Regions from separate parts of the Massilia sp. 01N417 genome, predicted to be linked through region 1. Evidence: predicted binding sites of a transcription regulator. Region 1 holds the regulator's gene; the other holds the start of a gene.
The links. The regulator LexA, encoded in region 1, represses DNA repair genes until DNA is damaged. The targets are predictions, from matches to a motif close to ACTGTATNNNNATACAGT.
Positions count from the first base shown of each region.

Region 1 (3,387 bases):
GCGATGGTGATGGTCATGCCGTTCAGCTTGTCGCCCTGGCCTTGAGCGGCTGCCAGTTTCTCGGCGGCTGCTTTTTCCAGTTCGGCGCGCTTGACTTCGAACTCGGCCACGGCCGATTCGGTTGCACGGCGGGCTTTCTTTTGCGGGATCAGGAAGTTACGTGCGTAACCGTCCTTGACCTTGACGACGTCGCCCAGGTTGCCGACGTTGACGACTTTTTCCAGCAGGATGACTTGCATATTATTCTCCAGTATACGTGTCGTGACCGACGATTAAGCGTTGTGCAGGTCGGTGTACGGCAGCAGGGCCAGGTAGCGGGCGCGCTTGATGGCGGTGTCCACTTGGCGCTGGTAGTGCGCCTTGGTACCGGTCAGGCGTGCCGGCATGATCTTGCCGTTTTCCTGGACGAAATCCTTCAGGGTGTCGACGTCTTTGTAGTCAACCTGTTCCACGCCTGCAGCGGTGAAGCGGCAGAACTTCTTGCGCTTGAACAGCGGGTTCTGCTGTTTGCGCTTCAGTTTTTCCTTGGCTTTGTTTTTGTCGAATTTTTTACCGAATGCCATTTTAGGCTCCTGTATCTATCTAAATGAAATCAATGATGTGAAACACCAGGGCTTTGCTGTTGCGGTTCTTCCTGGCCATGAACCCGCGAAACTCGTAGACCGCACCGAGTTCGGCGTCGGCAAATCGCTTCGAAACATCGCCCGCGGCCAGCGCGGACATCTCGAATTCGACCTGCCTGGCAATCCCCGCTTCCACCTGCTGCGATCCATGTTGCAGGATGCCGCTGACGATCGGGATGCCGGCCGGGGTATAGCGCAGGGCATCGCGTTCCGCGATGCTTGCGACCAGCAACAGCTCGTTCACTGCCCTTGCGCGCTTCTTTCTTAAGATTAAGAATTAAGCGGCTGCGGCCGGAGCAGCTGCCTGCTCGGCGCGATGGCTCTTGGCTGCGTCTTCGCGCTGCACCGATTTCATCATCGGCGACGGCGCGGTTTCGGCCTTCTTCATCTTGACGGTCAGGTGACGCAGCACGGCATCATTGAATTTGAATGCGGTTTCCAGCTCGACCAGGGTCTCGTTGTCGCACTCGATGTTCATGCAGATGTAGTGTGCCTTCGGCAGCTTCTGGATCTGGTAAGCCATTTGACGGCGGCCCCAGTCTTCGACGCGGTGGATGTTACCGCCGCGCGAGGTGACCGTGGTCTTGTAGCGCTCGATCATCGCCGGAACCTGCTCGCTCTGGTCCGGGTGGACGATAAACACGATTTCATAATGACGCATGCAACACTCCTTAAGGACGTTTAAACAAATGCCCACCTCGGCGTCAAGACGAGTGTGGGAAGGGAAAGCCCGACATTATAACCGTAAAAACGTCAAGAGCTCAATCGCCGTTTTACGGCCGCTCGGCGGCCCGGTTCGCCGCATGGGTATCGGCTGTGCCCGGCAGGCAAAAAAAACCGGCAAATCGCACGGATTCCCCTTGCGTCCGGCGCAATACTGTACAAAAATACAGGGTATCGGGTTCGCCCCGCACTACCGCTCACCTACGAATTAATCTTTGACATGCTCAAGCTCACCGCACGGCAAGAACAGATCCTCAACCTGATCAAGGAAGCGATCGACAACACCGGTTTCCCGCCGACCCGCGCCGAAATCGCGCAGGAGCTGGGTTTCCGCTCGGCCAATGCGGCCGAAGAACACCTGCAAGCCCTGGCGCGCAAGGGCGCGATCGAAATTTCTCCCGGCACTTCGCGCGGCATCCGCCTGGTCGGCGCCGCAGCCGATGCCGCGCCGGTACCGGCAGTCCCGGCCGCCCTGCTGATGTCGCTGCCGCTGGTCGGCCGCGTCGCCGCCGGTTCGCCGATCCTGGCCCAGGAACACGTCGAGGCCACCTACTCGGTCGACCCGGCCATGTTTTCGAGCAAGCCCGACTTCCTGCTGAAGGTCAAGGGCTGGTCGATGCGCGACGCCGGCATCTGCGATGGCGACTTCCTGGCCGTCAAGAAAGTGGATTCGGCCAAGAACGGCCAGATCGTGGTCGCCCGCATCGGCGATGAAGTCACCGTCAAGCGCTACCGCAAGAGCGGCGGCACCATCGAACTGCTGCCGGAAAACCCGGACTTCTCCGTCATCACGGTCGATCCGCACACCGACGAGTTCGCGCTCGAAGGCCTGGCCGTCGGCCTGCTGCGATCGTGGCACTGATCCTGCACTAAGTTTTGCCACTTGGCAAAATAAAACGCCCCGCCCGGCTTGCGCCGGCGGGGCGTTCTTCATTCGGCGGACGGCTTACTTCGTGCCTGCGCCGTTATAGTTGTTCTTGCGCGCTTCCAGGTCCTTCTCGCGCTCGGGCGTCGGCCCGCTCTTGACGATTTCGTTGTGCTGGCTGACATAGGCGTCGGTGGCGTCGCGCCACACCGTGAAGTCGGCCACGACCATCCTGGCGCTGATCCTGGCGTCCTCCGACAGCCCTTCCTGCACCGCGTCGAGGTGCTTGCTTGCCGTCTCGTATTCGGCCTTGGTCATCAATTTACGGACGTCCTCGGGAATCCGCTTGTTCAGCGGGGTGACGGCATTCAGGTGTTCGGCGTAGCGGTTGTAGCAATCCTGCCAGGCCTTCATCTTCGCGCTGTAGCGGTCGATCTCCTCGGTCTGGCGCGAGACCGCCGGGAAGCGCGGCGCCGGGCAGCGGTACTCGTCGGTGCGGACGTCGGAGCCGTCGTATTTCGTCATCCAGTAGTCGATGTCGGCGCGGCGGACCTCGCGCTGCTTCATCATCTCGAGCGAGGCGATGGCGACGGCATTGCCCTTGGCGGCCGCCTTGCGGAACCAGCCGGCGGCCTTGTCCATGTCGACGGCGCCGGCTTCGCCGTAAAAATACATTTCGCCGAGATGCTGCTGGGCCGTGACGTTGCCGGCATTCGCCAGTTTGGTGTACTTCTGCAGGGCTTCTGGATAGGCCTTCTTGGCGAACAGGGCGTCCGCATCGGCCAGCTCGTCGGCACGGACGGTACCGGCCGCCAGCAGTGCGACGCATAACAGGAGTGTCTTCATGGAAAAGAGCTGTGAAGCAAGGCTGTGAAAAAGAAATTTATCATACCCCCACAGCCCTGCCAGCTCAACAAGCCTTGCTTGTTGCCCCCGCCTATTTGCCGGTCGAAGCAGGCTTGGCAAAGGTGGCGCCCTGCGTGACCCTGCGGTTGTATTCGTTGCTGGCGTCGGCCGCGCGCCGGTTCTCGACGTCGAGCTGGCGCTTGTTCGCCTCGCTCTTGGCATTCGATTCCGCCACGAAGGACTGGGTTGCCGTGTACCAGGCGTCGCGCTCCGAGGTGAAGTTCAGCGCCTCGGCCTGGCGGCGGGTGACCACGGCCACCGTGACGTCAT
Region 1 is NZ_JBFTRS010000019.1:15,290-18,676, reverse strand. Features, by position in the region: gene rplI (50S ribosomal protein L9) at 1-239, opposite strand, end outside; gene rpsR (30S ribosomal protein S18) at 273-563, opposite strand; gene priB (primosomal replication protein N) at 583-867, opposite strand; gene rpsF (30S ribosomal protein S6) at 901-1,284, opposite strand; gene lexA (transcriptional repressor LexA) at 1,567-2,208, shown strand; gene AC1DOQ_RS19290 (tetratricopeptide repeat protein) at 2,293-3,057, opposite strand; gene AC1DOQ_RS19285 (tetratricopeptide repeat protein) at 3,149-3,387, opposite strand, start outside.

Region 2 (3,387 bases), on a different contig from region 1:
CACCAGCACCAGCGGCAGGGCCAGCAGCCCGGCGAGGGCGGTCATGGCGCCGGGCAGGCCGAAATAGCGGCCGCCGATCATCAGCGACAGGTTGACCACGTTCGGGCCCGGCATGATCTGGGCGACGGCCCAGTCTTCGATGAATTCTTCCTGGGTCAGCCAGCGCTTGCGCTCGACCAGTTCGCGCTGGACGACGGCGAGCACGCCGCCGAAACCCTGCAAGGCCAGCAGCGTGAAGGAGATGAAGAGGTCGGACAGGGATTGCGGGCGGGGCGGGGAGCCGGGCGCCCCCGGCAGCGGATGCGGCGAGGTGGTCATGCCTGGATTATCGCGCTGCGCCCACCCTCCTGTCCATGCGTCAATGGCTGAGGTCTAGCCGCCGCCGATGCCGCGCATCACGCGGCCGGAACCTTCGCATTCCGGGCAGATCTTGCCGTCGGCCAGCTTGCCGCTGCCGCCGCAGGTCTCGCACAGGTCCTCGCCCGCGCCCGGAGTGCCCGGTTCGGCTTCGTCGCCCGGTTTCAGGTCTGGATCGGGAGTCATGGTCATGGGGTCCTCGCTGGTGATGGTTGACGAGGCCATTCTAGGCCGTGCGGCCCGGCGGCGGCGCACACTGCGTGTCATCGGCCTGTCATTTGCGGCTGCGATATTTCTCCTTGACTTGGCATTAAGCTGGCCGATACTGCATCTGCGGCAAGCGGCCGCGATTCGACTTGGAGATGCAATGGAGCAAACTATCCTGACCCAGCGCCTGGATCTGCAGCGCAGCGGCATCGTCGATCTCGGCCTTGCCGTGCAATCACGCGACGGCACGATCTCGGCCGTGGAATTCCTGCGCTCGCGGGACATCGATCCCGCCGTCATCGAAAGAGTGCTGGGCGAGCCGGAACGCCGTCGCCCGCCCTCGAGCACCTAACAAAACCTCCATGGCCGCGTTGCATCGTCTCGCCGTACTAGCGTACTGTCTTCGACGATGCGCCTTGCCCTGAAGTTTTTCTTAGGTGCTCTAAGTGTTTCTTGCGGGTCGTGGTTATGCACAAATTTTTCTGCAATGCATCTTGCAAAAATATTTGAATCGTGCGCCACTTGACACCGTAAACCCTTGATTTTGCGTGCTTCACAGGCTGCACGCACAATGGGCAAGTTGTTGAAAGCCGCATCATTCCTTGCTTCCGCCATGTCAAGGGGGTGCTTTTCCACATGGTTATGCACAGATTTTGTGGATATCTGAACAAGCCTGGCCAGCGTATGGGACTTGCCTAACTCTACTGGATAAATGTACAGTTCTGGCATCTCCAGACCTGTCGCATTATGCCCGATACCGCCGACCCCAGCGTTTCCGAACCCGCGCTGCATGAACCGCTGCCCGACCCTTATGCGTCCCTGAATCCGGAACAGCGCGCGGCCGTCGAGCACGACGTCGGCGCGCCGATGCCGCGGCCGCTGCTGGTCGTTGCCGGCGCCGGCTCGGGCAAGACGAATACGCTGGCCCACCGCGTGGCCCGGCTGATCCAGTCCGGCGCCGACCCGCAGCGCATCCTGCTGCTGACCTTTTCGCGGCGTGCCGCCAACGAGATGGTGCAGCGCGCCGGCGGCGTCCTGCAGCGCATTTTCGGCACCTCGGCCCAGGCGGTGGCCGGCTTGCCCTGGGCCGGCACCTTCCACAGCATCGGCGCGCGCCTGCTGCGCGAGTACGCCGGCCGCATCGGGCTGGAGTCCTCCTTCACCATCCACGACCGCGGCGATTCCGAAGACCTGATGGGCATGGTGCGCCAGGATATCGGCTTGACGGGAGGGCAGAAGCGGTTTCCCTTGAAAGCTACGTGCCTGGCCATCTATTCGCGCGTGGTGAACAGCCAGGACGCGCTCGGCGAGGTGCTACAGTCGACCTTCCCCTGGTGCAGCGAATGGGAAGAGCAGCTGAAGCGCCTGTTCGGCGCCTATGTCGACGCCAAGCAGGAGCAGAACGTGCTCGACTACGACGACCTGTTGCTGTTCTGGTCCGAGATGGCGTCCGACCCGGAACTCGGGCCGGAGCTGGGTGCGCTGTTCGACCACGTGCTGGTCGACGAATACCAGGACACCAACCGCCTGCAGGCCGCCATCCTCCAGGGCATGAAGCCGGACGGGCAGGGCGTGATGGTGGTCGGCGACGACGCCCAATCGATCTACTCGTTCCGCGGGGCGACGGTGCGCAACATCCTCGACTTCCCGCAAGCCTTCTCGCAGCCGGCCCGCGTCCTCACCCTCGACCGCAACTACCGCTCGACGCAGCCGATCCTGGATGCCTCGAACGCCGTGATCGCCGCCGCGCTGGAGCGCCATGCGAAGACGCTGTGGACGGACAAGGCATCGACGGCCAGGCCGCAGCTGGTGCTGATCCCGGACGAGGCCGAGCAGGCGCGCTGGGTCTGCAACCGCGTGCTGGAACAGCGTGAAGCCGGCACCAGGCTGACCCAGCAGGCGGTGCTGTTCCGCGCCGCCAGCCACAGCGCCGCCTTGGAGCTGGAACTGGTGCGCCGTAACATCCCCTTCGTGAAGTTCGGCGGCCTGAAATTCCTGGAGGCGGCCCATATCAAGGACATCCTCGCGGTGCTGCGCTTCGCCCAGAACCCTGCCGGACGCCTGGCCGGCTTCCGCGTCGCCCAGCTGATTCCCGGCATCGGCCCGGCCACCGCGGCGCGCCTGCTGGATGCGGTGGGCGAAGCCGCCGATCCCCTGGCCGCCGTGGAAGCCTTCGATGCGCCGGCGCGCGCCCAGGGCGACTGGGATCCCTTCGTGGCCCTGTTCCGCAGCCTGCGGACGCCCGGGTTGCGCTGGCCGATGGACATCGAGCTGGTGCGCAGCTGGTACCAGCCCCACCTGGAGCGCCTGCATGACGACGCCCCGGTACGGGCGGCCGATCTCGAGCAGCTGGTGGCGCTGGCCGGCGGCTACGGCTCGCGCGAGACCTTCCTGACCGAGCTGACCCTCGATCCGCCGGAAGCGACCAGCGACCGCGCCGGCCCGCCGCTGCTGGACGAGGACTACCTGATCCTGTCGACCATCCACTCGGCCAAGGGCCAGGAGTGGAAGTCGGTGCACGTGCTGAACGTGGTCGACGGCTGCATCCCGTCCGACATGGCCACCGGCAGCGGCGACGACATCGAGGAGGAGCGCCGCCTGCTGTATGTGGCGATGACGCGCGCCAAGGAGCAGCTGCACCTGGTGGTGCCGAACCGCTTCTTCATCAAGCAGCAGGCGCAGATGGGCGACCGGCATGTCTACGCCCAGCGCACCCGCTTCATCAGCCCGGCGATGCTGAAGCATTACGAGGAATGCGTATGGGTCAACGCCGAGACGCCGCACAGCCGCAAACCGATGCCGGACGAGGTGAGGATGCTGGTA
Region 2 is NZ_JBFTRS010000026.1:19,862-23,248, reverse strand. Features, by position in the region: gene AC1DOQ_RS22930 (chromate transporter) at 1-318, opposite strand, end outside; gene AC1DOQ_RS22925 (hypothetical protein) at 373-543, opposite strand; gene AC1DOQ_RS22920 (hypothetical protein) at 725-916, shown strand; gene AC1DOQ_RS22915 (ATP-dependent helicase) at 1,312-3,387, shown strand, end outside.
Region 2: AC1DOQ_RS22915 (ATP-dependent helicase) is a predicted target of LexA. The motif match lies at 1,268-1,285, and genes of this name have one in related genera.